DNA from 3 places in the Brevibacillus aydinogluensis genome. Region 1 is predicted to be linked to each of the others. Evidence: predicted binding sites of a transcription regulator. Region 1 holds the regulator's gene; each other region holds the start of a gene.
The links. Region 1 encodes LexA, which represses DNA repair genes until DNA is damaged. Its sites were predicted from a motif close to CGAACATATGTTCG; they were not measured.
Positions count from the first base shown of each region.

Region 2: Q7F15_RS13190 (DNA polymerase IV) is a predicted target of LexA. The motif match lies at 5,494-5,507, and genes of this name have one in related genera.
Region 3: Q7F15_RS07145 (DNA polymerase IV) is a predicted target of LexA. The motif match lies at 7,533-7,546, and genes of this name have one in related genera.

Region 1 covers NZ_OY569118.1:1,926,023-1,936,737, forward strand. The annotation lists gene hflX (GTPase HflX) at 1-435, shown strand, start outside; gene Q7F15_RS09410 (methionine gamma-lyase family protein) at 444-1,721, shown strand; gene Q7F15_RS09415 (MerR family transcriptional regulator) at 1,910-2,320, shown strand; gene glnA (type I glutamate--ammonia ligase) at 2,356-3,690, shown strand; gene Q7F15_RS09425 (hypothetical protein) at 4,188-4,412, opposite strand; gene Q7F15_RS09430 (DUF456 domain-containing protein) at 4,774-5,262, shown strand; gene lexA (transcriptional repressor LexA) at 5,386-6,009, opposite strand; gene yneA (cell division suppressor protein YneA) at 6,166-6,504, shown strand; gene Q7F15_RS09445 (DUF896 domain-containing protein) at 6,610-6,807, shown strand; gene crcB (fluoride efflux transporter CrcB) at 6,898-7,263, shown strand; gene Q7F15_RS09455 (HelD family protein) at 7,297-9,540, shown strand; gene Q7F15_RS09460 (HesB/IscA family protein) at 9,620-9,922, opposite strand; tRNA gene Q7F15_RS09465 (tRNA-Ser) at 10,164-10,256, shown strand; gene Q7F15_RS09470 (amino acid permease) at 10,567-10,715, opposite strand, start outside.
Region 2 covers NZ_OY569118.1:2,668,102-2,678,816, forward strand. The annotation lists gene rsfS (ribosome silencing factor) at 1-213, opposite strand, end outside; gene yqeK (bis(5'-nucleosyl)-tetraphosphatase (symmetrical) YqeK) at 213-803, opposite strand; gene Q7F15_RS13165 (nicotinate-nucleotide adenylyltransferase) at 787-1,383, opposite strand; gene yhbY (ribosome assembly RNA-binding protein YhbY) at 1,387-1,677, opposite strand; gene Q7F15_RS13175 (shikimate dehydrogenase) at 1,707-2,561, opposite strand; gene yqeH (ribosome biogenesis GTPase YqeH) at 2,638-3,756, opposite strand; gene Q7F15_RS13185 (YqeG family HAD IIIA-type phosphatase) at 3,753-4,277, opposite strand; gene Q7F15_RS13190 (DNA polymerase IV) at 4,399-5,481, opposite strand; gene Q7F15_RS13195 (gamma-glutamyl-gamma-aminobutyrate hydrolase family protein) at 6,055-6,789, opposite strand; gene Q7F15_RS13200 (peptide ABC transporter substrate-binding protein) at 6,816-8,447, opposite strand; gene Q7F15_RS13205 (serine hydrolase) at 8,572-9,384, shown strand; gene Q7F15_RS13210 (phytoene desaturase family protein) at 9,465-10,715, opposite strand, start outside.
Region 3 covers NZ_OY569118.1:1,455,763-1,466,477, reverse strand. The annotation lists gene Q7F15_RS07195 (hypothetical protein) at 1-274, opposite strand, end outside; gene Q7F15_RS07190 (NAD-dependent epimerase/dehydratase family protein) at 463-1,410, opposite strand; gene Q7F15_RS07185 (hypothetical protein) at 2,357-2,806, shown strand; gene Q7F15_RS07180 (hypothetical protein) at 2,821-3,474, shown strand; gene Q7F15_RS07175 (hypothetical protein) at 3,576-3,827, opposite strand; gene Q7F15_RS07170 (manganese catalase family protein) at 3,846-4,418, opposite strand; gene Q7F15_RS07165 (spore coat protein CotJB) at 4,430-4,681, opposite strand; gene Q7F15_RS07160 (hypothetical protein) at 4,904-5,185, opposite strand; gene Q7F15_RS07155 (YolD-like family protein) at 5,454-5,804, opposite strand; gene Q7F15_RS07150 (YhjD family protein) at 5,801-6,244, opposite strand; gene Q7F15_RS07145 (DNA polymerase IV) at 6,244-7,479, opposite strand; gene Q7F15_RS07140 (GNAT family N-acetyltransferase) at 7,834-8,319, shown strand; gene Q7F15_RS07135 (cadherin-like beta sandwich domain-containing protein) at 9,569-10,715, shown strand, end outside.

The sequences.
Region 1 (10,715 bases):
GTGGACAGCCACCATCCCGATCTGGAAATCCACATGGAAGTGGTGGAGCGCATCCTGCGTGAGCTTGGGGCGAACGAAATCCCGCAGCTCGTGGTGTTCAACAAGGCCGATTTGATCCGCGAGGGCACGTACTTGCCGCCGGTGGACGATTCCATTCTCATCTCCGCGCTGCGAGATGAAGACTTGCAGCGGCTGTTGAAGCGCATCGAAACGTACGTCTACGCTTCCTTTGACCGGATCAAGCTGAAAGTGCCGGTAGAGCGCGGAGACATCGTGTCGCTGCTGCACCGCGAAGGTATCGAGATGGAGCAGACGTTTGACGAAGCGAATGCCGCGTATCTGATTACCGTACGCATCAACCGGGACCATCCCATTTACGGGAAGCTTGTCCCGTTCCTCCTGGACAAGCCAGAGATTGCAGAAGAGAGTTGGTAGGAACGACAATGTTTTCATTATTCACCCATGGAGAACGGCTGCGCCCGATCGTGCAGGAAGTCGAAGCGATGATTGCCGGGCGGCATCAGGAGATTGCCGCCCTGGTCGACTACAACCAGTTGAAGGTGCTCCGTTCGTTTCAGAAGCATGAAGTAAACGAGTTTCACTTTGCGCCGTCGACGGGATACGGCTACGATGACACGGGGCGTGCGACGCTGGAAGCGATTTATGCGGACGTGTTTGGCGGGGAGGCGGCCTTGGTCCGGCCACACATCATCTCCGGCACGCACGCGATCGCCATCTGCCTGTTCGGCCTGCTCCGTCCCGGCGACGAACTGCTGTACATCACCGGCAAACCGTATGACACGCTGGAAGAAGTAGTAGGTGTGCGCGGCGAGGGACAAGGCTCGCTGAAGGACTATGGCATCGGGTACCGCTATGTGCCGCTGACGCCGGAGGGGGAAATTGACTTTGCCGCTGTGGCCGAGGCGATCACCCCGAATACAAAGGTGATCGGCATCCAGCGTTCCCGCGGATACGCTGATCGTCCGTCGTTTACCATCGCCAAGCTGGAAGAGATGATTCGCTTTGTCAAAGGGCGGAATCCGGAACTGATCGTCTTTGTGGACAACTGCTACGGAGAGTTTACCGAGGAGCGGGAGCCGCTGCAGGTGGGCGCGGACATCATGGCAGGTTCGCTGATCAAAAACCCGGGCGGCGGTCTGGTCAAGACCGGCGGATACATCGTCGGCAGACAGGACCTGGTGAAGCTCGCTTCCTACCGGATGGCCGCTCCCGGCATCGGCGCGGAGGGAGGAGCGTCGCTGTACTCCCTGTTGGAAATGTACCAGGGCTTTTTCCTCGCTCCTCATGTGGTTGGCGAAGCGCTCAAAGGGGCGATTTTTTCATCCGCACTCTTGGAGCGGCTGGGCTTTCGGACCAATCCGCTGTGGCACGAGCCGCGCACCGACCTGATCCAATCGGTCGAATTTGGTTCGGCGGAGCGATTGATCGCGTTTTGTCAGGGCATCCAGAAGGCGGCACCGGTCGATTCCCACGTCACCCCTTATCCGAGTGACATGCCCGGATACGCCGATCCGGTCATCATGGCGGCCGGCACGTTCATCCAGGGGGCGAGCATTGAGTTTTCCGCAGACGGCCCGATTCGTCCGCCGTACCTGGGCTTCGTGCAGGGCGGTTTGACCTACTCCCATGTCAAGGTGGGCATCCTGACCGCGCTGGACCTCCTGTTAGAAAAAGGGCTGCTGGAACTGCCGAATACGTAGGCGTCGCAGACCGGCGTGAACGAGTCAATTGCCTGCAAACGGGGAGCGTTGCAAGAGACGCTTCCCGTTTTTTCGCGTTGATTTGCCGAAAGATGCATCATTTTGTGTAATCTTTTCTAACATCCATTGACAGGATTCTTAAAAACGCATACAATACAATCAAGGATTGAGAAGAGGAGGGACACGTCATGAGTGATGACATTCGTCGAAACATGGCTCTCTTTCCAATCGGGATCGTCATGAAGTTGACCGATCTGACCGCCCGGCAAATCCGTTATTACGAGCAAAACGGACTGATTCAGCCGGCACGTACGGAAGGGAAGCAGCGACTCTTCTCCTTTAACGACGTCGATCGCTTGCTGGAAATCAAGGCGCTGATCGAAAAAGGACTCAACATCGCCGGCATCAAGCAGGTGCTGCAGATGCAGCAGTCCGCCGCGGAAAAGACGGAGATCACTGCCACTTCCGAGGCCAAGCGGAAGGAAATGTCCGAAAAGGAACTGCATCAGCTTTTGAAGCAGCAAATCTTGTTTAACAACGCGACTCGTCACGGCGAGAATGCGTTGATACGTGGAGAGCTTTCGCGCTTCTTCCACTAAATACAAGACAACAAACGCGATAGGAGGAGAGAAACGTGAGCAAGTACACCAAGGAAGACATTATGCGTCTGGCCCAAGAGGAGGATGTCAGGTATATCCGCCTGCAGTTTACCGACCTGATGGGGGTCATCAAAAACGTGGAGATTCCGCTCTCCCAACTGCCCAAGGCACTGGACAACAAAATGATGTTTGACGGTTCGTCCATCGAGGGCTTTGTGCGTATCGAGGAATCCGACATGTACCTGGTGCCGGATCTGGATACCTGGGTGGTTTTCCCGTGGGGGACCGAGCACGGCAAAGTGGCCCGTTTGATCTGTGACGTCTACATGCCAGACGGCACCCCGTTTGAAGGGGACCCGCGCTATATCCTGAAACGTGCGCTGAAGGAAGCAGAAGAGATGGGCTTCACTGCTTTCAATGTCGGTTCGGAACCGGAGTTTTTCCTCTTCAAGATTAACGAGAAAGGGGAACCGACACTCGATCTGAACGACCAGGGCGGTTATTTTGACTTCGCGCCGCTCGACCTTGGTGAAAACTGCCGCCGCGACATTGTGCTTACCCTGGAAAAAATGGGCTTCGAAATTGAAGCATCCCACCACGAAGTAGCACCGGGTCAGCACGAAATTGACTTTAAATACGCCGACGCGCTGCAGGCGGCTGACCAAATCGTCACCTTCAAACTGGTGGTGAAAACCATTGCCCGTCAACACGGCCTGCATGCGACGTTCATGCCGAAGCCGCTGTTTGGCGTGAACGGTTCCGGCATGCACGCTCACCAATCTCTCTTCCGCAACAAAGAAAATGCGTTCTACGACGAATCTGATCCGCTGGGCCTCAGCCAAACGGCTAAACACTACCTGGCCGGCATTCTGCACCATGCACGCGGATTTGCCGCCATCACCAACCCGCTGGTAAACTCTTACAAGCGTCTGGTGCCCGGCTATGAAGCGCCGTGCTATGTGGCCTGGTCGGCGAAAAACCGCTCCCCGCTGGTACGCATCCCGGCTTCCCGTGGTTTGAGCACGCGGATTGAAGTGCGCAACCCGGACCCGGCTGCAAACCCGTACCTGGCTCTCGCTGTCATGCTGAAAGCAGGGCTGGACGGCATCAAGAAAAAACTGGAGCTGCCGCCGTCGGTGGACCGCAACATCTACGTGATGACCGAAGAAGAGCGCGAAGCTGCCGGCATCGAAAGCCTGCCGGCAACCCTGAAGGAAGCGATCGACTGCCTGAAGGCCGATCCGGTCATCTGCGAAGCGCTGGGTGAGCATGCCCTGGTACACTTCACCGAGGCAAAAGAAATCGAATGGGATATGTTCCGTACCCGCGTCCACGATTGGGAACGCGAACAATACATGAACACCTACTAATCAGCGAACCCCCTTTGCCTGTTGGGGCGGGGAAGTTCCGGGAGTGGGGCCGAGTGATGGCCCTGCTCCTTTTTGTTATTTTTGAGGACGAGGGCGTATGGGCTCCAGAGAGCAAAAAAAACAGCAGCCCCATGGCAGGGGCTGCACAGCGTGTAGACAAAGTCCGCGGCACATGGGAGATCAGGCCCGCTCGCTTGCTTGACGCCCAGCACAGAAGCGAATGATGTCCGCTCCAAAACGAGACGCGGGCAGGGGACAAACATCTGGGTATTTCGAGGAAGTGAGACTTGTGTCCCCTGTTGATTCCCGCGTCTTCGTTTTTCAGCTGAGCAGGTCGTCAAAGGAGCTCGCTTGGCCCATCCCGCCATGCGATGAACATTGTCTTCCGCTTCGGTTGATGAATAGGCAGGCCTTTCGGCCTGGAGATCATTTTTTGTGGACGCTAACTCAATGAACCGTTTGTCTTCAGTCTGAGCAGCCCCATGGCAGGGGCTGCGTTATGATTGTTCGTTTTCCAAACGTTTCTTTTTCACCCATTCATTCCAGTATTCAACTTCCTCAGCGCCTTCACCTAAAACTTCAATTTCGCCTATACAATATTCACAGATGTTATAGATTTCTCCATCGCGGAGAATGGAGCACTTCTTTGGTCTCAAATGCTCGATTTCGCACCAAAAAGAAAGTTTCTTGCAATGTTCGCATCTTATATCATCGTCTTCCATATTACTTTTGTACCTCCTAAGTATTAATCGACCGTACACTTACAGACGTATTCCAAAGAATACATTAACCATAATGATAAAATATGTCAATTATTATGATTTATGGAAAAAGAAAAATCTGTTTATTTTTACTGATACGTGCATATTGACCAAGATGAGTCATATGAAAAACGAATCCAGGCAGTGATAAACCAGTAATTCGCTTGCTTTCCAGCACGGATGTGAATATGAAATGGAACCGCATGGGGCCGTGTAATTTTGCAGCCTGGCTGGCTTCTGCAAAAATGTGGACGAGAATATATAGAAGGATGCAACGATTGGCGAGGTAATCCGTATATCCTAAGAGAAAGGAGTGTGCCCGATGGAAATACTGCTGTGGATTGTCATCGTGGCGTTGTTTGTCGCAAGCATCGCCGGTATTTTTCTTCCGGTATTGCCGGATACGATTTTGCTTTGGGCCGGGTTTTTGCTGTACCACTTTGTCCTCGCCGAGCCGGGGGCCGGGCTGCCGGCATCGTTCTGGTGGGGGATGGTGGTGCTGAGTGTGCTGCTGTACGGAGCCGATTTGCTGACCAACATGTACTTCGTGAAGCGGTACGGCGGTTCCAAGTGGTCGTCGATTGCAGCGGCGGTCGGTATCTTTCTCGGGATTTTCCTGTTCCCGCCGTTCGGGATGCTGATCCTGCCGTTTTTGTTTGTGGTGTTGGTAGAGCTGTTCGTATCCAACCAGCCGTTTGAACGGGCGATTAAGGCGGGGGTGGGATCGCTCGTCGGATTTCTCGGCAGCGCAGTCGTCAAGGTCGTCCTGCAAATCGTGATGATCATCTGGTTTTTCATCGCCGCCCTGTAGATCATGCTCCAAGGGGGCGAGATGCAATTCCTGCACCGGATCGTGCCGGTCTGACAGCGCCATAGAAAAAACGAGCCCGTATCTTTCGACGATGGTCGGGAAAGATACGGGCTATTCGTTTTCCTAGTGAATCAACCGGTACACTCCGATGACTTTTCCCAGAATGGTGACCGAGTCCAGGATGATCGGCTCCATCGTGGAATTCTCCGGCTGCAGGCGGAAGTGGTTTTTCTCCTTGAAGAACCGCTTGACGGTGGCTTCGTCCTCATCGGTCATCGCCACGACAATGTCGCCGTTGTTGGCCACGTTTTGCTGGCGCACGATGACGTAGTCGCCGTCGAGGATGCCTGCCTCGATCATGCTGTCACCCGACACGCGAAGCATGTACACCTTGTCCGAGGTGACAATGTGTTCCGGCAGGGGGAAGTAATCCTCCACGTGTTCCACGGCCGTAATGGGCTGCCCGGCCGTTACCTTCCCGATGACGGGCACGCGCACGACGGATACTTCATAGTCATCCTGATAGCGGTCGCCATCGGTCAACAGCTCAATCGCGCGCGGCTTGGTGGGGTCGCGCCGAATCAATCCTTTCTTTTCCAGACGGGCCAGGTGACCGTGGACGGTGGAGCTGGAGGCCAACCCGACGGCCTCGCCAATTTCACGAACGGACGGCGGATATCCCTTGTCGCGGACTTCCTTGCGAATGAAATCGATAATGGCTTGTTGTCTGCTGGATAGCTTGGACATGGACCACACCCCTGTTTTCTCGAACATGTTTTCTATATTGTACCATGGGATCTTGCGTTCGACAAACGTTAGTTCGATTTCGCTTGACACAAAACACATGTTCGCATTATGATGAAAACAAGAATATAGAACGTATGTTTGCAGGGGGATGGTATCATGCATGCTGTATCCGCACACAACCGTTTCACCAAAAAACAGGAGCGCCATAGCCGCACTGGTGTGAGACGCGGTGGGGCATTGATCTTTTTCGTGGTATTCTCTCTCTTTTTTTACTTCCTGACAGAACTTGTGTTCGCATCGGAGTCGTCGTCGATCGTGCCTGTGAAGGTAGTGACCGTTCAGAAGGGTGACAGCTTGTGGAAAATTGCCGTTGAGCACCAGGACGAAGCCGACATGGAGGTGCGCGAACTGGTGTACGCGATCAAAAAGATGAACCGACTGGACAACTCCGACATATACCCCGGACAGCGCCTGGCTGTTCCCGTCGGAGAGTAGACGGCAGCCAAGACAGCGGAGCAGGCCAGCGTATATCCTTTCGCTTGCGTTGTGCCGCCGATGTGTTATAATAGAGCGGCATTACAGAGAGTAGGGGGAGAGGCTGTGGTAACCGACGCGGAAATCAAACGGATCAACGAGTTGGCCAAGAAATCCCGCGAACAAGGCCTGACCGACGAAGAAAAACAGGAGCAGCAGGCACTGCGGCGCAAGTACATCGACGCTGTCAAGGCGTCCCTGCGGGCTAACCTGGAATCGATCCGCTATGTGGAAGATCTTGAGGACAACGGTCCCAAACATTAAGATAACGTGTACTGGCACAAAAAGGCATCCACGCGCTTCGCTTGGATGTCTTTTTCTACGACGAAACGGAGCGAACAGGGAGGAATGCGCATGTCGTGGCTTGTTGTGGCAGTGGGGGGCGCTGTCGGATCAATCGTGCGGTATGGATTGGGCCTGGTGCTGAATCAGCCGGGCTGGCCGGCAGGTACGTGGGGAGCCAATGTTGTCGGCTCGTTTTGCATCGGTCTTTTGTACGCCTGGGGAAAGGAGCGGGGGTTTCTCCCGCCGGAGCTGTACCTGCTTTTTACCACCGGGCTGTTGGGCGGCTTTACGACCTTTTCTACCTTTTCTCTGGAGGTCATCACCTTTTTTGGCGACGGGAACATTGGACGCGGATTGGCGTACGTGCTGCTCAGCGTCGGCATTGGGCTGTTGGCCTGCGGAGCCGGAGTCTGGCTGGGCCGGCATGTGGGCTGACGCCAGCGCGTTTGAAGCGAAGGGAGGATGGACGTGACGATTCGGCATCCCGATTACGAACAGGAACAAAAGCGGCTGGATGAAACGGTGTCCGCCATTGAACGGGAGATCGAGATACTGCGCGAGGAAGTAAGGGAAGTGACCGACGACTACGTGAAGCAGGTGGTCGGGTACAAAAAGGCCAAGGAACTGCGGTATCTGGAAGACCAGGGGAAGGACAAACCTTACTTCGGCCGGGTGGACTTTCTCAAGGATGAGACATACGAACTGGACATCGTCTATATCGGCAAGCGCGGCATTGTCCGCAGCGATACGTTTGATGCGCTGGTCGTGGACTGGCGGGCTCCGATTGCCAGCCTGTACTACAGCGGCGAAAGCAAGGACGCCTTCTACCGGACCGACAAGGGCATCGTCCGTGGAGAAGTTCGCCTGAAGCGCAACTTTGCGATTGAGAAGGGAAAGATTACCGGCATCTACGACGGGGCGGTCAAGGAGACGATCCGCCGGGGTATCGGCCATCCCGACGAGTTTCTCGAGGAAGGGTATATCGATGAGTTCCTCGCCGCCAATCTCAACCAGACCAACGACAGTCGGCTGAAGGACATCGTGGCGACCATCCAGTCCGAACAAAACGACATCATTCGGGCGGACAAAGACCGTCCCATCGTCGTCCAGGGGGTGGCCGGGAGCGGGAAGACCACCATCGCGCTGCACCGCCTCTCCTACCTGATCTACAACTACCAGGATACGATGATGTCGAAAAAATTCATGGTGTTTGCGCCGAACCGCCTGTTTCTGAACTACATATCGGACGTGCTTCCGGAACTGGGGGTGGATGACGTCCAGCAGGCCACGTTCTTGGACTGGGCGGCCAAGCTGGCCAAGCCGCTTCTGCCCAAAGGCTGGCGCATCACCGACCCGCAGAAGCTGCTGCGCCTGTTTTTTGAGGAAGGACAGGACCTGAGGGAACGTGAGATAACGCAGCGCCGCCTGCGGTTTAAAGGTTCGCTCGCCTGCAAGACGGCTTTGGACAACTACCTACGCTATCTGGCCGAGCAGGAGATCCCGTTCAAGACATTGAGTTTTGTCTACAGCCGGACCCAACAGGTCTTTTCCATCAGCAAAGAGACGATCAGGGAACTGTTTACCACCGTATTCGGCCACCTGCCTTACCGAAAGCGCCTCGAGGCGCTGCGCAAGCATCTGAAGCAGGAGATGAACAAGCAGCTGTTTGCCCATTTGCGCGAGATGCGGATTGATTTGGACAAACAGGGTTTGACAAGGTTTGAGCGGATGATGGAACAGATTCTGGAGAAGTACTTGTCGTCCTTCCCGCAGGTGGATGTATTCGCGGCGTACCGGAAGCTGATCACGGATGAGACGCTGCTCAGACGCCTGGCGCCGGATGACGTGGAGGACAGCGTCATTGCGGACGTCTGTCAATCATCGGAGGCGCTTTTTGCCAACGAGCGGATCGAGCCGGAAGACGTGGCGCCGCTGTTGTACCTGCGCCATCTGGTGGACGGGCTCGAACAGGCGGGGCAGTTCGACCATACGGTGGTGGACGAGGCGCAGGATCTGAGCGCCTTGGAGATTGCTGTGATCGCCCTGGTGACGAAGCGGCAGTCCTTGACCGTGGTGGGCGACATCGCACAGGGCATCCACGGCTACCGGGGCCTGCAGACGTGGGACGAATTGACAGGCGGTGTGTTTGTCCAGCCTCCCGCTGCGTATTACACGCTGGCGCAAAGCTATCGGTCCACGATTGAGATCATGCGCTGTGCCAACGAGGTGCTGCGCAGGATTCGCCTGCCCGAGTCGGTGATGGCCAGGCCGGTGCTGCGGCACGGAGAAATGCCGAAGATGCTGTCGTATGCGGCTCCGGCCGAAAAGTGGGAACAAACGGCACGGCTTGTCCGGGAATTGCAAGAAGAAGGCTTTCAGACCGTCGCCATCGTCACCAAGACAGCCGAAGAGAGCAAACAGGCGCACAAGGCGCTGCGCGGCGCGATCAGCGAACTGGTCCTGCTCGGCTCCAAAGACAGCCGATACCCCGGCGGTGTAACGGTCATGCCGGCGTATCTGACCAAAGGGCTGCAGTTTGACGCAGTGATCCTCTTGGATGTGGAGCGATACACGGACAGCGAGTGGGACGCCAAACTGCTGTACGTGGCGATGACCCGTCCCGTTCACCGGCTGTTGATCCTGCACGAAGCGGGCCGAATCAGCCCGCTGCTGTGCGATGTTCCCGACGAGTTGTTGTCCGTTACATTATAGAAACGCGTTGTTCAATTTTGCTAAACAAAGAAAAGAGCTCTCTGCGCAGATTGTCGTGCAGAGAGCTTTTTCGTTGGAATCAGTGATCCCCGTGATTGCCTTTGGACGGATTGGTGATAACGTAGCCTTCTTCCGGCAGGTACAGGTAGTCAATTTTTACGCCATCCAGCAGCGGCTCGTTTTTGTTGACGATCACGTCGATCTCCTTGTCGGTGGAGACGACCTCGTCGTCGGCACCGGGCTTGTCCAGCGCCAGGCCGTAATGGGCGTGGTCGCCGTGCTTATGCGTGATGTAGACGCGCAGTTTCAGCTCTTTGTCTTCTTCTTGATCCAGCACAGCTTTCAATTGCTTCGCAGCGTTGCGGGTGATTTTTACCTTCATGCGGGGCAGTCTCCTTACTTGTAAAAGTGTCTTCTTCATCTTACCAACAGAAAAATCGCTGTGCAATGCGCAAAGTGTGAAACGTCAGCAAGACGCGTGTGATCAAGCGCATCGCCCTGACGAAGCAGCGGCGGAAACGTGCAGCCTGGGTCCATCGTGCTGCACATTTTTTTGCCTGAAACCCACGAGCCCTCTTGATTTGCTTTAAAAAACAGGGTATACTATCACTCGTCACGAATACGGATGGGTGTCCGAGTGGCCGAAGGAGCACGATTGGAAATCGTGTAGGCGGTGTTGAGCCGTCTCGTGGGTTCAAATCCCACCCCATCCGCCATTACGCGTACACCATACGTCTTCCGGAAGCGGGAGGCGTTTTTTTGTTCCTTTTTTTGTTCCTCAGTGTGTAGACAAAGTCTGTGTCGCATGGGTGATGGGGCCCGCCCGCTCTCTTGACGACCAGCAAGGAAGCGGAAAGTGTCCGCTCCAAAACGCGACGCGGGCAGGCGGCAAACAGCTGGGTAGTTCGGTCTCTACCTTTGATCAATGTGCAGGCCTTGCAGCCTGGGACCGATGGGAAGATCAGTTCCTTCTAATATCGTATAAAAAGGCATGCCCTGATGGACATGCCTTTTTTTCTTTATATATCACTGTAGTTCGGTGCTTGCCTGCGGTGAGGGGGTGTTTACTGTCGTCTGTCGCGGCGTCATCACCGGATAGAGCAGCAGCCCGACTGCGTAGAGAGCCAGTCCAAACAGCAGCGTTTTCATGTCGGCTGTCCCCGTCTTGATGACCC
Region 2 (10,715 bases), 740 kb from region 1:
GATGCCGCGGACGTTGTAGCCGTGTTTGTGCGCCTGGTCGCGAATCTCGTTGACGATTGCCTGAACCTGGCGCTCGTTGTTGCCGTGGCAGATCACGAAATAGTCGGCGATCACGGACTGTTTGCTGATGTCCAAAACGATCAGGTTTTCCGCCTTTTTCTCTTCCGCAGCTTTTACCACCAGGCGTGCCAGATCTTCCACCGTTTTAACCATCAAACTCCTCCTTGTGCATCCCTGCGGGATACGAGATCGTTGTATGCCAAGAGCGTCAACGGATACACCGTTTTCCGCTTTTCGATCAAATGCTGGATCGTGCCCCCGAGCGCGCACGCCAGCGCTTCGTCCAAATCCTGCTCGGCCAGGGCGCGAATCATCTCCACCCCGGGGAAATCCCGGTTTGGTTCTATATAGTCTGCCACACAGACCACCTTTTCTAACAGACTCATCCCCGGACGACCGGTCGTGTGGTACCGGACGGCCTGCAAAATCTCCGGATCGCTCACGCCGAGCTCCGTCTGGATGACGATGGCACCGGCAAATGCGTGCCACAGCTCTTTTTCCCCTTCCAGAAGCTCGCGCGGCATGTCGTGGCGGACGAGGATGTCGCGCATTTTCTCCACCGGCCAGCATTTGCAGTAGTCGTGCAGGTAGCCGGCCAGCTCAGCCTTGTCCGGATCGGCGCCAAAGCGCTCCGCGAGCCGCCTCGCCGACTCCGCCACGCCCAGGGTGTGGCGGTACCGCTTGTCATGCATTTGGGCGCGCACCTTCGCGAGCAGCGCCTCCCGATCAACCAGTCCGTACATATAACCCGTGCTCCTTTATATAACGCTCTACTGCCGGCGGGACGAGGTAGCGGATACTTCTGCCCGCCGCCACTTTTTCCCGAATCAGCGAGGACGAGATGTCCCAGGACGGCATCTCGACGAAGCTGACATACGCTTCGTGCGCCTGTCGGTCCAGCCGTGTCCCCGGCCGCGCCAGCCCGATAAACCGGACCAGCCGGATCAGCTCGGCAAAACGATGCCACTTGGGCAAAAGCTCCACCATGTCGGCCCCGACGATAAACGAAAAGCGGCAGTCTGGATACGCGGTGACCAATTGACGCATCGTGTCGTAGGTGTAGGATGGCCCGTCTCGCCGCAGTTCCACGTCGGTCACGCGAAAGGCCGGATGGTCCGCGACAGCCAGTTCCACCATGCGCAGACGGTGTTCCGCCGGCGTGATGCCCGCCCTCGCCTTGTGCGGCGGGATGCGGGCCGGCATGAACCAGACTTCGTCCAGCCTCATCTGGTCTCTGGCCTGCTCCGCGGCAAGGAGATGACCGCAGTGAATCGGATCAAACGTGCCGCCCATTATCCCGATCTGCTTGTCGCGCTGTTCCATGGCTTACGGCAGCTCGATCGTCTTGTTTTCCCGGGACTCCTTGTACAGCACGACGGTATGGCCGATGAGCTGCACCAGTTCGGCCTCCGCTCCTTCCGCCAGGGCGTTTGCCACCTCGTGTTTGTCATCCAGATTGTTCTGCAGGATGGACACCTTGATCAGTTCCCGCGCTTCCAGCGCCTCTTTGATCTGTGCAATCATGTTGTCGTTGACGCCGCCTTTTCCCACTTGAAAAATCGGAGTGAGATGATGGGCCTGCGCCCGCAAAAAACGCTTCTGCTTGCCGGTGAGCATCGGCATGCCTCCTTCTTTTACGTCTATGGTCATGAACTTGTCTTCGTAAGCTGCTGCAAAACAATGTCCCGCATCGTCCCTGCGGGAGCCGTCTGCCCCGTCCACAGTTCAAATGCGAGCGCGCCCTGGTTGACGAACATGCCTACGCCGGAATGAACGCGCGCACCGCACGCCCGCGCCTCTTTCAGCAGACGGGTCTCGAGCGGGTTGTAAATCAGATCACTGACGATCAGACCGGGGTGCAGCCAGTCCGCCTGCACCGGCATTTCGTCCACCTGCGGGTGCATGCCGATCGACGTGGTGTTGATCAGCAGCGTGGCATCGGCGATCGCCGCTTTCCCGTCCGCCGGATCGATCACCGCAGTGGGCACGATCGTTCCCACGTGTTCTGCCAGGAGCGCGGCGCGTTCACGCGAGCGGTTGATGATTCGGATTTCCCGCACGCCCTGTTCAGCCAGGGTGAACGCGACAGCGCGCGCCGCTCCCCCGGCCCCCATCATCGTGACAACATGCTCGCGCAAGTCGATCCCCGTCTCCTCCACCAGGGAACGGACGTAGCCCGTCCCGTCGGTGTTGTAACCGATCAGGCGGCCGTTCCGGTTGACGACCGTGTTCACCGCGCCGATCCGCTGGGCCAGGGGATCGATTTCGTCCAGCATCGGCATGATCGCCACCTTGTGGGGAATCGTCACGTTGACCCCTTTGATCCCCAGCGCGCGAATGCCGGCCACTGCTTCCCCCAAGCGCTCCGGTTCCACATCAAAAGCGGCATAGGCAAAATCCAGCCCCAATTCGGCAAAGGCGGCGTTGTGCATCAACGGCGATTGGGAATGCGAAACCGGATGGCCCAACAGACCAACCAACTGTGTTTTGCTCGTGATCATGCGGATCTCCTTCCCCTCTGCTGCTCTTTGTGTAGCATATGACAGGGCAGGCGGCAGGCGAAGCAGCACTGCCGCTTTAAATCAGACCTTTTCTTATCCCGACGCTGACGCCCTTGGGCGCGTGCACGACGACGTGCGCCTCTTCCTTGCCCCGCAGGCTGACCCATCCCAATCCGGAGATGACGATGTCCGTCGTGCCGGCAGGCGGGATCTTGAACGTATGCTTGACAAAGGGGGGCAGCGCCTGAGCCGCCTCTGCTCCCGTGGGCGGGCTAAGCAGTTCCCCATGGTGCTTGGCCATGACCTCGTCGGCATTCTCCAGCTTGGTGCGGTGAATGTACAGGTTGTTGGCCACGTAGACGACAAATGGCTGGTGCTGGCCGCGTACAAAATCGATGCGAGCCAGTCCGCCCAAAAACAGCGTCTGTTTGTCGTTTAACTGGTATACCTTGGGATTAATGCGCGCCGTGGGCGTGATCCTGCGCAGATCCTGCGGCGACACCATGTGGCCGATCTGGTCGCGGTTGATGATCCCGGGCGTGTCGTAAATGGAGCGGCCGTCTTCCAGCGGAATTTCGATCTTGTCCAGCGTCGTGCCAGGGAATGGAGACGTGGTGATTTCCAAGTCGGCCGAACCGTAGTCGTGCAAAATCCGGTTGATCAAGGTCGACTTGCCGACGTTGGTAACCCCGACGATGTAAACGTCCCGTCCGCGCCGCAATTGGCCAATGCGCGCCAGAAGCTCGTCGATGTTGACGCCTTTTTGCGCGCTGACCAGGATGACGTCCTCCGGGCGCAGTCCACGCTCTTTGGCTTCGTGCTGCATCCAGTTGCGAACGCGGTTCAGGTTGATGTTTTTGGGCAGCAGATCCACCTTGTTGCCGACCAACAAAATGGGGTTCTTGCCGACAAAACGGGGCAAGCCCTTCAGCCACGACCCCTGGAAGTCGAAGATGTCGACCACCATCACCACGAGGCTGTCGGTCGCTCCAATGCCGTGCAGAATCCGCAAGAAGTCGTCGTCCTCCATGCTGACCGGCGCCACTTCATTGTAGTGTTTGATCCGGAAACAGCGCTGGCAGATGACGGTTTCCCGGGCGAGGGCCGACGCCGGCGCGTACCCCGGCCGTTTCGGGTCCTCCGTCTGAATGGCCACGCCGCAGCCTGCGCACGTCTCCGGTGTTTGTTCGTTCACGATTCTGTCTTCCACGAAATCATTCCTTTCTTGCGCATCCAGTATAACGCCACCCGTTCCATCCGGCGGTTGAACCGCGTCCAAAACCCGTCCGTCTGGGCAACGGGGACGACGAGGATGGTATGAAACCCGAGCCGGTTGCCTCCCAGCACGTCGGTAAACAACTGGTCGCCGATCACAACCGTCTCCGCGATTGTCACGTTCATCTCTCGGACCGCCTGCAAAAAGGCGCGGCTGGACGGCTTTCGCGCTGCGCAGATGAACCGGACCCCCAACGGGGCGCAAAAGCGGTTCACCCGCTCCTGATTGTTGTTGGACACGACCGTCACCTGGATGCCTGCCTCGTTCAGCCGTTTCAGCCAGGCTTCCACCTCGGGAGTGGCGTGTGGCCTGTCCCACTCCACCAGGGTGTTGTCCAGGTCGGTAATGACCGCGCGTATGTTTCTTTTTCGCAGTTGATCTATATCAATATGATGGATAGATTCCACAAATTGATCCGGCATCAGCTTCTCCAGAAACACGGGGCACCTCCAACACGGCCTGAAAAGAACCGCGATTTCGGCACTTACTATACCACACTCCGCCACCGGCTTGCAAAAGTTTCAATCCGCATTCAAATACAATCCGCGAGGCAGCACGGCATCACTGCCCGAGACGATATCCCGTGTCCGCTTCATGAAAACCCTCCCACGAAAACAGCGTCAACTGCTCGTACCGCTGTTCCGTCGGCGGCGCAAAGTTGGAGAAACCAACACCGACGAGGCGCACCCCCGGGGAGTAGTCAAACGCGTCCAACAGCTCTTCCAGCAGGTCAGCCCAGTTTTCGCCGGGGGCGGCCTTGCGCTGTTTGGTCCTGAGGGTGAAGTCGGCGTATTTGATTTTCAGCGTCAGCGTTTGCGGGATGACACCCTCCTGCCTCACATCCTGCTCCGCCTCCTCCAGCAGGGCGGCAGCGATGGGGCTGACCGCCTCACGGTCGTATAGGTCAAACGGCAGCGTCGTCTCGCGGCTGAGCGATTTGGGAGCCCGCTCCGTCACGATTTCCCGGTCGTCCACGCCCCGGGCCCGATGGTAGAGCGCTCGTCCGAACTTGCCGAACAACTGCACCACTTCGTCCAGGGAAAGCTGCCAAAAGTCTTCCACGGTGTGAATGCCCTTTCGCGCCAGCAATTCCTGCGATTTTTTGCCCACGCCATGCAGCGTTCCGACAGGCAGCGGCCGCAGCACCTCCAGCGCCTGTTCCGGTCGGATGACGACGAAGGCGTCCGGCTTTTTCAAATCGCTGGCGATCTTGGCGAGGGACATGTTGTAGGAGAGGCCGATGCTGCAGGTCAGGCCGGTCTCACGCTTTATCCGCCGCTTGATCTCCCGGGCGACGGGAACGGCGTTGTCGTATCCGGAGACATCCAGGTACGCCTCATCCAGTCCCACGGTTTGATAGCGATCCGTATAGGCGGCAAACACCTCGCGGATCTCCGCCGATTTTTCCGCGTAGCGCTCGTAACGAACCGGCAGAAACACGCCGTGCGGACATTTTTTGCGGGCCAACGCCATCGGCATCGCGGACCGCACCCCGTATTTTCGCGCTTCATAGCTGCAGGTGGATACCACGCCGCGGTTTCCCGTGCCGCCGACGATCACCGGCCGGCCGCGCAGTTCCGGGTGATCCAACTGTTCAACACTGGCAAAAAACGCGTCAATATCCAGATGCAGGATCTTCTTCACAGGAGATACCACCAAACATACATTCTCATATGGCTATTATCGTTCTTTTTTTAAACGGATGCAAGATACAGCCGCCTGCTGCGTACGGTCGCCGCCTGCTGCGTACGGTCGCCGCCTGCATCGTGTCAGCCGCCTGGTAACGTCCTCATGGTGACAAAAAACCGCCCTTCCCGAGCGAAGGGCGGCCAGACTAAAACAATCTTAACCATCGTTTCCAGGCCGGAGGCCTGCACATCGATCAAATAACGTTGTAGAAAAGTACGAGGTATGGAGTGATGGGCCAAGCGAGCTCCTTTGACGACCCGCTCAGCGAAAAAACGAAGACGCGGGAAAAACAGGGGGCACAAGTCTCACATCCTCGAAACACCCAGATGTGTGCCCCCTGCCCGCGTCGCGTTTTGAAGCGGACGCATTCCGCTTCTTTGCTGGTCGTCAAGAGAGCGAGCGGGCCCGATCACCCATGCGCTACGGACTTTGACTACAAACTGACCGCCCTTCCTTAAGAGAAGAGCGGCCTGTGCTGTTTTTTCTTTTGCATGACTGTCTTCCTTATTGCATGCTGTGGCCGACGCCTTACCGGGCCAGCGCCTTTACCTGACGCGCCTTGTTGACGAACGCTTCCGCCAGCTTCAGCATCGTGTCGTCGTGCGCCCACATGCGCTCCGGATGCCACTGCACGCCCACGTGCAGCCCGTCGAGGCTTTCGATCGCCTCAATCACCCCATCTGCAGCCACCCCTGTTACCTTGAAGCCAGGGGCCACGTCTTTTACCGCCTGATGATGCGACGTATTGACGAGGATTTCCGTCTTGCCCAATGCCTCCGCCACAAACCCCGGCTGTAGCGTGACCTTGTGCGCCCCGTATTGTCGCGAACCTTTTTGCTCGTGTTGAAAGGCACCTGGCACCTGGCTTGGGATGTCCTGGATCAGCGTGCCGCCGCAGGCTATATTCAGGATTTGCATGCCGCGGCAGATGCCGAGAATCGGTTTCTTCAGCTCCAGAGCCAGCCGAATCACCGCCAGTTCCGCCAGGTCCCGTTCGTGCTCCACGTCCCCCAGCCCCTGCAGCGGCTCTTCTCCGTACAGATGGGGGGCGGGATCGTCTCCGCCGGTGAGAATCAGGCCGTCCAGCGATTCCACCATCGCGCGGAACGGCGCATCCGGGACGGACATCAGCGGCAGGATGAACGGAATCCCGCCGGTGCGGGCCACCCCGTCCACATAGCTGGTACCCACGTAGTAGAACTGGTCGAGATTGTTGTTGGGAAAGTACATTTTGGTACACGCTACACCAATGATCGGACGCACATGCGGTCACTCCTTGTAATCTGTAATTACTTTTCGTTGGATGCGTATTTGAAGTCGATGAAACCGAGCGGATCCACCACGACGTCTTTTACCGTGTCCTGCTTCACCCACGCGTAGGTGAAGTAGTAAATCGGCATCGCCGGCATTTCGTCCATGACGATGGCGTCCGCCTTTTTGAGGATTTCGTTGCGCTTCGTCGGGTCTGCTTCTTTTGCCGACTGTTCCAGCAGGGCGAGGAATTCCTTGTTCTCCCACTTGGACGTGTTCAGCCCGCCCTTGAAGACCTCGAAGAAGTTGATCGGATCGTTGAAGTCGCCGATCCAGCTTGCCCTGCCGATTTGGAAGTTGCCCAACTTCATCTGCTCGCGGTGAACCTTGTTTTCCTTGTTGACCAGTTTGACTTCGATGCCGAACGCCTTTCTCCACTGGTCTTGGATAACGGTTGCGATGCGCTGGTTCACTTCCGTCGTGTTGTAGGACAACGTGATCTCCGGCAGTTTGGAGATGCCCAGCTCCTTCATGCCTTCTGCCAGCAGCTTTTTCGCGGTCTCCACGTCGCCGTCCTTGAAATAGCCGTCCGGATTGAAGGCCATCGTCGGCGGCAGGATGCCGAGCGCCGGCGTGCTCTTGTACGGCACGACATTCTCGGCGATATCCTTGCGGTTCACCGCGTATGCGAAAGCTTGGCGAATTTTCTTGTTGGAGAACGGAGGCTGTGACGTATTAAACACGTACCAGTACGTACCGGCGGTCGCCTGGGTTTGCATCTTGCCCGAGTCCTTCAGCGCATTGAGCGCATCAAGCGGCAAGTCGCCCAGCGGCGAACCCGCCCAGTCCAGTTCCCCTCTTTCGAACATGGACAGCTCGGTATTGGCGTCTTCGATCATGTTGATCGTCAGTTTGGACAGCTTGACTGCATCCTTGTCCCAGTAGGACTCGTTTTTCTCCAGTTCGATGACCGACTTGTGTTCCCACTTCTTCAGTACAAACGGACCGTTCCCCACGTACGTCTCGGGGCTGCCCGCCCAGTTTTCGTTGGCCTCCACCACATTCTTGTTGACAGGGAAGTAGGTGACGGAAGCGACCAACTGCGGGAAGAACGGAGCCGGGTTTTCCAGCGTGACGACCAGCGTCTTGTCGTCCGTTGCCTTTACCCCCACGTCTTCCGCCTTGGCCTTGCCCGCATTGTACGCCTGCCCGTTTTTCAGATAGTAGAGCTGGTACGCGTAACCCGATGCCGTCTCCGGGTTGAGCACCCGTTTCCAGGCGTATTCAAAGTCGTGCGCCGTGACCGGATCGCCGTTGGACCACTTGCTGTCGCGCAGATGGAACGTGTAGGTCAGCCCGTCCGCAGACACTTCGTACTTCTCGGCGACTGCTTCCTTGAGCTGGCCGTTTACGTCGAGGCGCAGCAGACCGTCAAACGCCGCGCGGGCCACTGACATGGACGGAATGTCTTCCGCCAGTCCCGGGTCGATCGTGCTGGGGTCACCCGTATTCAGGTTGACACGCAATTCTTGCGCGGCTGCCTGCTGACCCTGCGCGGTTGGCGTATCCGCAGGTTTCGCCGCGTCCTGCGCACCATTCCCTCCACAGCCGGCAAACGCAAGGCTGGACAGAAGAACCGCGCATAGAGACAGTCTCTGTAATGTTTTCATAACATCCCCCTCATGAAACATTTTTTCTTGATTATGCCAAGTACGAGTACATATTATTATCTTATCTTATGAATATTTTGTCTATTGCCTATATTAATAATGTACGCGAAAGGAGTTGGCTGCGGTGCTCTCTGCCCTCGGGCCTTCACTTGAAAGATTAACGGAAGAAACCGGCGGTCAATGGGGAATTTACCTGGAGGATGTGCGGACAGGGGAACGGCTCGGCATCGCCGAACATCAGCGCTTCTACGCTGCCAGTCTGATCAAGGTGCCGATCATGACGGCAGTGTTTGCCGAGGCGTACGCCGGCAGACTGGCCCTATCGGACAAGCTCCGGCTGCGTCGGGAGGATCAGGTGGGCGGAGCCGGCGTGCTTCAGCACTTCACCCCGGGCACCGAACTGACCGTCTACGACGCCGTGACGCTGATGATCATTCAAAGCGACAATACAGCGACCAACATGCTGATCGATCTGATCGGCACGGACGCCATTCGCACCGCGATGAGCCGTACGGAAATGGTCAACAGTTCGTTTTACAACAAACTGATGATTGTGCCCGCGGAGCCGGAGGGCTACAACGAAGTGACGGCCGCCGACATGGGCAGCCATTTCCGTTTTTTGGCGACGGGAAAAGCGATCTCGTACAACAGCTGTCTGCAGATGATCAACATCCTCAAGCGGCAGCAGCACCGCGACCGGCTGCCGTGTCGCCTGCCCGATCCGGAAGGCGATGTCATCGGCATGCTGCCCAAGTGGGAGCTGGCGAACAAGACCGGAACGGTGACCAACATCACGCACGACGCCGGCATTTTGTACGTGGGCGGCCACGCCGTGATCATCTGCGCCCTGTCGAAGAACGTGGATGCCAAGGCTGCCGGTGAGGTGATGGGACAAATAGGACGGATGGTGTACGACCTGTACGCGGGCCGCTCCTGACCCATGCCGTGCAGGCAGGTGCCGCACAATGAAACGGCGTCCTCCCCGATTGGGAAGGACGCCTCTGTTGTATCGCGTGTCTACTTTTCGAGAATCAGCTTGCTTGCCTCATACGCGCTGGAGAAAGAGAGCTCGGACAGCTGTCCCTGTCCTTCACACCAGTCGCCGGCAAAGAAGAGGTTACGGTAGTCCGGCAGGAAGATCGGCATGGGCTTCTGGTTCATGGTCCACTTGATCTCCTGCACCACGGCGCGCGTCGAAACGCGCGGGACGACCAGATGTTCGCGCCAGCCCGGGAAGTGCTTGTCGTACAGCTGTTCAATTTCCTGTTTGCGCTGTTCGACCGCTTCCTTGTTGCCAACTTCCGATTGGCGCAGGTAGGCTGTCGCCTGCAGCAGTTGGCCTCCCTCCGGCACGCAGGTGGTGTCGTAGTAAGAGATGTCGGTGATGAAAATGTTGTTCTGCTTGTCGTATACATAGGTGTAGGGCACGTCGATCCGCTCTTTCAAGCCGATGTCGTACACCACCACGACCGTCGGTTCGTACAACGCGTACTGTTCGATGGCGTGCTCCAGCTTGGTATCCTTGAACACCTTGACCATTTCCTTGGGCGGAATGCAGCAGACGAACTCGTCGGCCGTATACTCCGCATCCGGGGTGACGGCGGCGATCACGCGGTCGTTTTCCCAGCGGAACGCCTCCACTCTGGTCTTGGTGAGAATCGTGCCGTTGTTGGCCTCGATGACGCGGACAAACTCGTTGATCAACGCCTGCCAACCGCCTCCGATGTAGGCCACCGGCTTGTTGGTCGTAAACAGGCGGCGATAGTAGGTAAAAAACACGTCGGACGGGATTTTTTCCGGCTCCCGGGTAAAGAAGTTGGAAGACGCCAGCGTCAGCATCATTTCTCGCACGTCCTCGCTGACGTTTTTCTTCTCCATCCATTTTTGGATCGACAGGTGCGGATGGCCCGTCTCCATCTTCAGCATCGTTTTCAAGATTTCAAAGGTAAACAGGACCTTGTCAATCCCTTTCAACAACTTGGTGCGGAACAGCCCCTGCACGTTAGCCGGAACGGCGGTCAGGTCGTCTCCCAAGTCGTATTTGGCTTTGTTGGGGTTGAAATCCTGCCAGTCGATCTGCAGGCCCAACTCTTTTTCAAACGTTTTCAAAATGGACGTGTCGCGTCCGTAGATGGCGTGAGCGCCAAAGTTGAAATTAAAGCCCTTGAGTTTCAGCGTGACAGCTCGCCCGCCCAAGGTACCCCGTTCCAAGAGCGCCACTTTCTTGCCCTTGGTCGAAAGATAGGCAGCAGCCGACAATCCGGCCAG
Region 3 (10,715 bases), 470 kb from region 1:
CTTCTTCGTCTTCTTCCTCGTCGTCATCGCCTTCTTCGGATTCTGCCTCGTCTTCGTCGTCCTCTTCATCTGCATCTGCTTGCGCGACGACGCTATCCGTTTCTTCGTCGTCTTCCTCGTTCAGTTCTTCTTCCAGGATCGGGTCTTGGCCGGACGAGTAGATCAGTTTCTTTTTGTTGCCGTCCGCGTATTCGATTTCAACCTCCAATTCCTCGATCCCGTTTTCGTCCCGCAGCGTTTCGCTCAGATGCTCCAACCAGGTTTCTTGTGACATCTGCCTTTGACCTCCCACCATCAAGTGTCATTTTTGCTTATAGTCATCGGATTCCCCTTTGACTTGTATCACTATATGAACCTGTCTGCTGGTCGGTTTGAGCAGATATCCACTTTGCAAAGCGGAATTTTTCTTCCTGTCCGATGGGGGGGACAATCCACTGATTCGGCCAGGGCTGATTGCTGCAATCAATCAGAGAGCGTGGAACGGATGGCGGCGATTTGCCGGGCCAGTCCCTCTTCCAAGGGAACAACAGGCCGGTACCCCAGCAGTCGCTCCGCTTTCGAGATGTCTGCCCACGTGTGTCTCGGCTCCCCGTGGAGATTTCCCGTGAAACGGAGTATCGCTTTCTCTCCTGTCAACCGCTCCAGCATGGCGATGACGTCCAGCACGGAGGCACGTTCCAAACCGCCGATGTTGATCGTCTCGCCGATCACTCCGTTTGCCGTCAGCGCTGCAGCTGTGGCCTCCACACAGTCGGCAACGTACGTAAAATCGCGGGTCTGCCGACCGTCTCCAAACACCGTAATCGGCTCGTGTTTCATCAGGCTGTGGATAAACAAATGGAACGCCATGTCAGAACGCTGGCGCGGGCCATACACGGTAAAATACCGCAATATCACAATCGGCACCCCGTAGCAGAGCCGATAGACATGGCATAAATGCTCGCCGGCCAGCTTGCTGACACCGTATGGGGAAAGCGGTACAGGCGGAGCGTCTTCCGGGACCCGTCCGGTCTTTTCACCGTAGACGGACGAGGTGGAAACATAGATGAACCGATCCAGCTTACTGACGCGGGCCGCCTCCAACAGCCGCTGGGTAGCCAGAATATTGTGCGTAACATACAACTGAAAATCGCTGCCCCAACTGGAGCGAACACCAGGCATGCCAGCCAGATGATACACCACGTCTACTCCTTGCAGCAGAGCGGGGAGATCAGCCTGGAGCAGGTCTTCCTGGATAAACCGAAAGCGCGGATTTTTGACGAGCGCGGCGATATTTCTCTGTTTGACAGGAGCGAGCGACGGATTGACAAACACATCGAGGCCCACCACTTCCGTTCCCTCCATCTGCAGCAGCCGTTCGCACAGATGGGAACCGACGAAGCCGGCGGCGCCTGTCACCAGTATGTTCATGGTCGCGGTACCCCCTTTCTATACATGCACAATCACTTCATGGCTGAAGCCTCTGCCCGTCATGGCTGACAAACAGCATGCTGCTGCAAAACGCTTGCTAAATAGTATGCTGACGGCAGACGGACACTTGGACGCATACCGCTTGCCGCGCAAATTTGGCTCTTGTCTACCCGGCCCCGGACTGTCAGAACAGGCATGACACGGTCAATGTCGAGACGCGGGCAAACGCCTGGGGTCCGCCCACACGCAAAAAAGAGCCGGCGGTTTTTCCGTCGGCTCGCTCGCTACTGCTTCGGCAAGTCGATTGGTCAGCTTGCCTGTACTCAAATGATGTCATCCTTATCCCGAAACTATGGACCTCTTCATTCGTAAAAGTATATAACTCAGTCTGAAGGTCATGTCATGTTGTTCAAAAAACTGATAAACAGCCTGCTCGGCAGCCGTCCCGCTTCCCGTACATACCGGCGGTACAGCAGGAGCGATTACAAGCACGGCGGCTATCACAAGCAGCATGATGGCCGCGGTCATGGACACGGACACGCGTACTACAGGACACTCATTAAAGAAACGCATTTCAGATGCGGCTTATATAGCAGTTGGCATCACTTAATTTCAAGGTCCTTTTTCATGACAGCTTCCCTACACACATAGGCTCAACAACATGAGAAGTATGTTTAAAACATTTAAAAGCAAAAAATTTTTTCCTCCATCCAAAATCTACATTACCGCATCCACTATAATGACTCGTCTTTTTCAATGACAAACTAACACCCTTTTTCCATATCAATCAATTTTACCAATTTGTAACTACTTTGGATAATAAAGAAATTTATAATAATTCTGCGATCCACACTTAAGATATTGGTGAAAGGAGTTTATATCATGATAAGGAAAGTTAATATCGCGGTGTTTGTCTGCAGTTTTCTTTTCGCTACAGCTTAGTTCTGTGGCTTTAGCAAAACAAACAGACCAATGGGGAGACTTTAAATCTAATTGGTTTCATCCTGATTATGGATGGGGAAACATTGCTTACAGAGTTCATATGATCGAAGAATACTATATTGATAAAAATAGCGGTGATGTTGATTTAACACACCATCATGCAGTTGCAATCGGTAATACCGGTAGACATCCTTATCCTGTAAACCTTGTAATTAGTAACGAATATCGGGACAGTTATGGAAGATTTGGTACCGTCAATGATCTTGAATGGAAATGGAAGGACAGATTGAGAGATTACATTAGCAATCCGGGCGAAACAGTATACGGTGGAGGAAATACAAAACAATTCTCCAGTAGTACTACTGACAAACCAAAAGCAATATCTTCCCCCGGTGCAGTTGCAGATGGGGTATACTACGGAACATCGAACAACCTGACATTGAGTATTAAATAACAAGAGAGGTGTATATGATGAAGTACACACGTATTGTAGTCGCATCGTTAACGGTTCTTGTCTTAAGTGCAGGCACCCTTTCTCATACATGGGCAAAAAAGGATCCCGATGAATTTGAGAGAGGGCAAAAATATGCGCAGATATACACCGAAACAGTAAAGATGGACAGAGCCTCCCTCCCCTTTAATGCTTTTCTTCAGAAGAATACGGACATGACCATCACCCAGGAGGAATTAAACGATAAAATCGCCAGATATACCGCCTATTCCCAGGCTTTTGGCGTTACCCTAACACCTGAGCAGGCGATGGATAAGGTAATCGAGAAACATTTGCTCAGGAAATATGCGCTGGAACACCACTTGTATCCTTCTGAAAAAGAGATCATCCAGCACATTGAGGACATCAAAAACAGCTACCTGCAAGACCGATCGCCGCTGATCGAAGGAATGATGGACGAACTGGGATTATCCGTTGATGAATTTTTCTTTGATTTTTTACGCGATGGGTATGAGGAAGAACTCGTGAGACTGAACATCATCAACAAGCTGAAAGCCGAACACAAGAAATGGAACAACGAATCCGACAATGATTATCACAACAGAATGATTGAAGAGCTGCAGCGCTTGATCGAGAACCTGAAAAACAATTCACATCTCTTGGTCAAGTAGCCGCTTACGCGCGTATCACAGTCCTTCAATCGTCCCCGCAAATGCAAAAAGCCATCCGCTTCCTAAACGTGGATGGCTCTTCATTATGCCCAAACGCTATCCTACATCCGGTACGGATTCTCATACGAATCATACAGCCACCGAAACAGCGTGCCCGCTGCCAGCGCTTCCGGCAGCGAAAACTGGTCCATGTACGGATCGGGCGGATACGGTTTGACCGGAGGCAAATTTACGGGCGGATAGCTGCCCGTCACCTGCGGGAAAAAGCCGACCCGCGGAGGAAAGTGGCCTGCCCGGGTGAGCGGATGCGGCCTGCCTTTGGCGGCGGCTTGGCGGACTTGTTCCTTCTTCATGCGCGCATCCCTCCTTCGTCAAAAATACTTTTTCGTCTTGTACTCTTCTTCCACGATGCACAGCACTTCGCGAAAGCGTTGGGAGTGGACCACTTCCCGCTCGCGCAGGTATTTTAAGACCTGGATCACATCCGGGTCGTCCGTCAAGTTAATCAGCCACTGGTAGGTAGCGCGGGCCTTTTCCTCGGCGGCGATGTCCTCCGCCAGATCGGCGATCGGGTCGCCCTTGGCCTGGATGTACGCCGCCGTCCAGGGATTACCGTTGGCATCCGTATAGAACAGCGCCTTTTCGTGTTCGGCGTACATCGATCCCAACCCGGCTGCCCTCATCTGCTCCGGCGTGGCATCTTTGACCAGCTTGTGGATCAGCGTGGCGATCACTTCCATGTGCCCCAGTTCTTCCGTGCCGATGTCCGTCAGCAGCGCTTTGGCCCGCTCGTTCGGCATCGTGTAGCGCTGGTTCAGGTAGCGGAGCGCCGCAGACAGTTCTCCGTCCGGTCCGCCGTACTGGGTGATCAGAAATTTGGCCATTTGCAGGTCCGGCCTGCTGACGCGGACGGGGATTTCCAGCTTCTTTTCATAAATCCACATCGCTGTTCACCTCAATACTCGATTTCCCACGGCCACGGCGTGGCGTTCCACACCCAGCGGCTGGGGGAAGACGAAAAACCGTACTGCATCAGCGGGCCGCACTTCGTTTCATACTCCGCTTTCAAGGCGATTAGCTCTTTGGACAAGCAGTTGTATTGATGAACGGCGCGCTGGTCTCCGGGGTTCACGTCCAGATACAATTGCAGCTCGACGAGCGCAAACTGCACTTCCTGCATTTTGCGAAGCGCATTGCTGGGCTCCATGAGACTCCTCCTTTTGCTTCCCGCTGCCTCTGCCAGGGCGAGCTTGTTTGCTCCGCACGTGCCCGGCGGGCGCTTTTTTTCTCTTACCACCGTATGCATCCGGGCGTTTGTCGGTCCCTCCCACCGCGGCGCAAACAAAAAACCTTTCGTCGTCCCGCTCCCGGGATGAGAAAGGTTTGCGTGTGCGTATTCGTCTCTGTGCAGCGGCGTGCGATCTGTCCGCTAGGTGGTGACGTGCTTGGCCTTGGGTTTGGTGATAATGTGATGGCCGCGCGGCAGGCCCCGCTGCTGCAGTTCTTCTTCCGTCAGGATATGGAGCGTCTCGTCCTTGCACGGCATCGGCATCAATCCGCCAAACGGGCTCATGACCCGCCCGTTCGTGTCCGTTTCGATGACCACGTACAGTCCCTTGTTTTCCAGCTGCTGAATGAACTCCGTCCAGCGTTTGGCGGTCATCTGCTCCGCGTGCCTGGTAAAAATGACACCCATTTCTTTTGCCAACATGTACAATCTCCTTTAACGTACCTCAGGTCTTGATCGGAAAGATATCCTTACGATACTCTGAAACATCCCGTTCTGGCAAAAAGCATTTCGCGCAAAAAACAGCGAAAAAATGCTGATTTTCCCCGCCTGCTGTCGCAGGAACAGCACGTCACCACCGCGCACGGCATTTCACCGTGCCACGCTGTTTTTTGCCGCTTGCCTTTTTCTGGATGTCCGTGCCAACTCGCGCCAAAACGGCCCGTCTGCTTGCCGACCCTGTCCCTTCTGCTCAGGAGATTGCTGTCAGTTCGGCGTCCAGTAGGCGGGCAAACGGAATCCGCAGCGTCTTCTCCCCGCTCTTCAGCTTCAACTGCCGGCTGGCCGGATCGATGTGAACCACCCGGCCGCTCAGGCGGCGGGCCGCTTCGCCGTCGTAGTAGCTCAGGCTCACGACGTCCCCCGTCTGGAACGCTTTCCAGATCTGCTCGCTGACGGCCGCCAGCTGTTCTTCGTCCAATTCCGGGGGGATGTAGCGCCGCTCTTCGGCCTTGATCCGCAGGTACATCTCCCGATGCTCGGGCAGCACAAAGCGGCTGGCCGCAAACAAATTGTCCTTCTTCGACACGCGTTTTTCCTTCATGTTGCCTTCTCTCCTTCTTCTTCGCGGCCGATCTGCCGCGCATGACGCTCCGGCCCCATCGCGCCCGGGTCCTGGCGGAGGACGTGCTGCTGCATGATCCACAGCCGGACCAATTCCTGGCATTCGGCGCGCAGCACCTCAATGAAGTAGACCGCTTCCCGCACGTACCCGCGCAGCCGGTACTGCACCACGTAGACGCCTTGCTCCCGGCGGGCGCTCAGCAGGACGCATCCCCGCTGCCGCAAATGGCGGCGCAGTCTGTGATGCTGCCGCTCCGCCCAGCGGGACAGTTCCTCGAAAAGCCAGTGGTACGACAGCTTCAAGGGAACCTGCCGCATCCGCTCCCAATCCGCCATGACCGCGCGAAACAGCAGCCCGAACAGGATGTACAGGCGCAACAGCTCCTGCTCTCCCTTTGCCGCCTGCCCGTCCCGCTCCATCACTTGTAGTGTCCCCCGATCTTGCGGGCACGCTCCCGCGCCTGCCCCGCTCCCAGCAGGGAAACCGCCCGCAAAATGGCATCCTGTCCGTAGCGGGCGCGGATGTCGTCCATGGCCCGGGCGAGCGAACGCTGCCTGTGTGTGTCGGTAAACAGGTTGAGCTGCACCACATTGTCAGGCACCAATTGATCCAGGCTGACACCGACGCTGCGCACCGGCGTCTGCGTCCAGTGCCGGTCGAACAGGCGGCAGGCCGCTTCGTACAGCGTCATCGCGTCATGGGTCGGCTCCGGCAGCTTCAACTGCCGCCCAAAGCCGGCAGGGGCATCAAAATCGGCCCCGCGGCATCCGACCGAGACGACCGATCCCATCAGCCGCTTGCTCCGCGCCCGGCGGCATACCTCCTCGCACAACTCCAGGAGCACCACCTTGATCTCGGCTGCGGTGTGATAGTCGCGCGGCAGCGTCATGTGATGGCCGATGCCCTTTTGCGTCTCGTGGGTCTGAGGCGACACCGGCGAATTGTCCAGACCGTGAGCCGTGCGCCAGAGCACCTCGCCGTTTACGCCCCAGCGGCGGGCGAGCACTGCCGGAGACATGCGGGCGAGCTGCCCGATCTGGTAGATGCCCATGCGGTGAAAGTGACGCTTCATCCGCGAGCCCACCCCGAACAGCTTTTCGATCGGCAGCTTCCAAAGCGTGTCGGCCAGCTCTTCCCGCTTCAGCCAAAAGATCCCCTCTTCCCGTTTTTTGGCGAAGTTGTCACAGGCCATCTTGGCCAGCACCTTGTTCTCCCCGATGCCGATCCGGGCGTTAATCCCGGTCTCCAGCCGGACGCGGCGGCGGATTTCCTCGGCGATCCGCCAGGGGTCACCGAACAGCCGGACGCTTCCTGTCACGTCCAGAAACTGCTCGTCGATGGAATACGGCTCCACCAGATCGGTAAACGACTCAAAGATGCGGGTAATCTGCACGGAGACGCGCAGGTACGTCTCCATCCGCGGACGAACGACCACCAGATGCCGGCACTTTTGCTGTGCCTGCCACAGCGCCTCTGCCGTGGTGACGCCGTATGACTTGGCAATGGGACAGGCGGCCAAAACCACACCGCTGCGCCGTTCGGGATCGCCGGCCACGACGATCGGTTTGTCCCGCAGCTGTGGCTGGGCCGCCTTTTCAATACTGGCGTAAAAGCTCTGCATGTCAGCCAGGAAGATGATCCGGTCCTTGGTCATGATGTTCATCCCCCAACAAGAACATTTGTTCCTATCCTCTGCTCTTAGTATAGCAAACACACGTTCGCTTTTATACTCCCTGCATGCAAAAAAGGCGCTGGTAATTTTTTCTCCCACTAACTGCCGAACGGCAGGGAGGACGGCGACGGGCAGAGAATCCCGATAAGCAGGAAGCCAAGAGGACAGCTTCGGTCCACTCGGCTGTAAAAGGGGCGCCAGGAGCAGGCGGCGGGCGGCGCGGGACGGAACCCTTCGCCCCAGGCGGACATGATCCGGCATGCGGGTCCGATCTCGAATGCCCCCACGCTGCGGCAAGCCGGTGGAAACCCGACCGATCAGAAAGGAGCATCGCCCATGAGCATTCAGCTTCGGCCAACCCGTCCGGCCGACATACCGTTTGTGTACGAGACCGAACACGCGGCGGAAAATCGCCCGTTTCTCCTCCCATGGACGGAGGAACGGCATCGACAGGCCCTCGCCCATCCAGACATCCGCCACCTGATCGTGGAGGAAACGGAGACCGGCAGAGCGGTCGGCTACGTTATCATCGCCGGGCTGACCAACCCGCACGGCAGCATCGAGCTGATGCGCATTACGATCTCCGCGAAAGGGAAAGGATACGGCCGCCAGGTCCTGCGGCAGGTCAAGCGCTGGGCGTTTGAGGAACAGCAGGCTCACCGCCTTTGGCTGGACGTGAAGGAGGCAAATCAACGGGCCCTGAACCTGTACCTGTCCGAAGGATTTGTCATCGAAGGCAAACTGCGGGAATGCCTGAAAACCGGCGAACGGTACGAGTCGCTGCTCATCCTGTCGATGCTTTCATCCGAGTACAGGGACTGACGCCGGGAAGCAGCCGTCCGTCTTTTCCCCTTCCTGACCACGCATTCTAAGCGGCCGTGACCTGTAGACCATCATCCGCCCTTCGCTCCTTGCCGGACAAACGAGACAAACGGGAATTTCACTCGCAAAAGAGACGTGAAAAGCCGTACTGAAAATCGTTTGGAAACATTACAATGTTGTAAACGATCAAGGCTTTGGCCCGTCCTTGGTCGCGCAGTACATCCAGAAAGGAGTTGACATGACGATGCGACACATCAGGTTGACCGCAGGCTTGCCTCCTTTCGCCCGTTTTTTTCTCGTTTCGCTGTTGGCCTTGTTTCCCGTTTTTAGCGCTCCTCCTCCCGCTCATGCCGAAGCCTCAATCACGATCGACTCACACGAGAACAAAGAACAAATCATGGGAGGAACGATCCGGGTGTCTGGCACATACGTGGACGGTGCGCGACGTTCCTGAACAATCCACTTAGAAATAGGTGGCAAAACCAGGGGGCTCCCCGATTTAGGGAGTCTAACTCTGTACCCGATTCGGCGGGGGAAGTGCCCGCCCGGAATGAAAGTCGGCATTCCTGCCTAATCCTCCGACATGCGCGGCCGATTTGCCGCGGACGCGTATGAAGCTCGGTGAAGTGCGGCGTCTTTGCTTAGGTAAAAGAAGCCGGGGGGCCATAAAGCTGCTATGCCCAGGAGAACGCTTCGGCGTTGGCACGAATCCTCGGAAGAACGACCCGTCCGGCGGGGATATCGCGGTCCCCTCCTCCCCGCATTACCGCGGGGCAGTCGCGGAAGGAATTTCGTCCTCGTTCCTTCTGTTCCACTCCGGTAAGGGAATGGAGTTCCCCCGTCCTCCGACTGCGGGCGGGCGAACGGCTGACGGGTCAGAGAGGAGGGCTACGGCAGCAGATGCAAGGCTAGGGTACAGGGAACGTCGGAACTTCGGACGAAGATGCCAAGCGGGGCAAACCGCGATGCTTCGAAACGGCAGGAAATGGCCGTTGAATCCGAAGGACAGCAGCCCGTAGTAGCGAGGAAGCAGGGTAATGCCTGTGGAGCGAAGGGGCATAGCCATGCACTCCGCTGGGGAGAACATGGCGGAACGCCGTGTGCGGTGAAAGCCGCACGCACGGTGTGACGTGGGGGAAAAGGGGTTCCACACGATGCGCTACCCGCGCAGGCGAGGACGCACCCTTACCTATCACGATCGTACGAGCTAAAGCTCGTGATCAATGCCGAGACACTGGAAGACGTTTACATGAACGATCCTGACGGAGACGGTTCCGGCACGTGGTACTACGACCTCGACACCAGCCCGTACGACGGCCCGATCGAGATCGCCGTGAGAGGCTGGGACGCGAGGACCCGCTACGGGGTCTGGTCGCCATTTGTCACATTGTACGTGAATAACCCCGAGGCCAACAAACCGGTCGTCACCATCAACAGCCCTGCAGATGGCACACATGTGAACGGGCCAGTGATGATCCAAATCTCCGTGAAGGCAAAAAACCCGATCTCATCCGTGGAAGTGAGAATCAACGGAGGAAAATGGCTGAAGGCCAAGGCAGACGGCTCAAAAGGCCGTTACAAGTACCTTTGGAATCCGCCGGCCGGGGCTTCCAACACCAGCTGGATCGAAGCACGGGCGCGTGACAGCCGGGGAAATGTCGGCACCAGCCTGACCACATACGTCCGCCTTGGCTGCGCCCAACCCGAACCCGTTACGTTAGAACCGCAGGATAGGGCCATGTGGATCTGGGAAAAGGCGTCGTACAACCTGTTTTACAACGACGGCTCCAAGGAGGTGCTGGACGCCCTGGCACAGGACACGGCCACCTTCGACTCGGACCCCGTCACGACGTTTTACCTCGGCATCGACCAACTGCACGGAAAGCATGTGATGCAGGAAGATCCGGACAAGGTGCGGGCGTTCATCTCCTGGGCCCACTCCAAAGGATACAAGGTGCACGCGACCATCGCAGGCGGAACGATCCCGCCCTACCTGGGCGCTTACAGCCGCTACCACGAGTTCGCCGTCCGCGCGATGGAAGGCGTGATCAACTACAACCTCTCCTCTGCTCCCGACGAACGATTTGACGGTGTCAACGTGGACATTGAGCCATACCTTCTGCCCGATTTCAAAACCGACCAGCCTTCCGTCCAAATCCAGTACCTGGATGGTCTCGCCAAAATGATTCAGCGAAGAGACGCTGCCGGGATCAACCTGCCGTTTGGCACCGTAATCCCCAGATGGTTTGATACGGCCGACCAAGCGCGGGACATCCCCTGGAGGGGAACGACGACATGGCTGTCCGAGCACGTCCAGGACATCAGCGACTACATTGCCATCATGGACTACCGGGACACAGCCGAAGGATCGGCCGGCATCATTCAGTCAGCGCTGG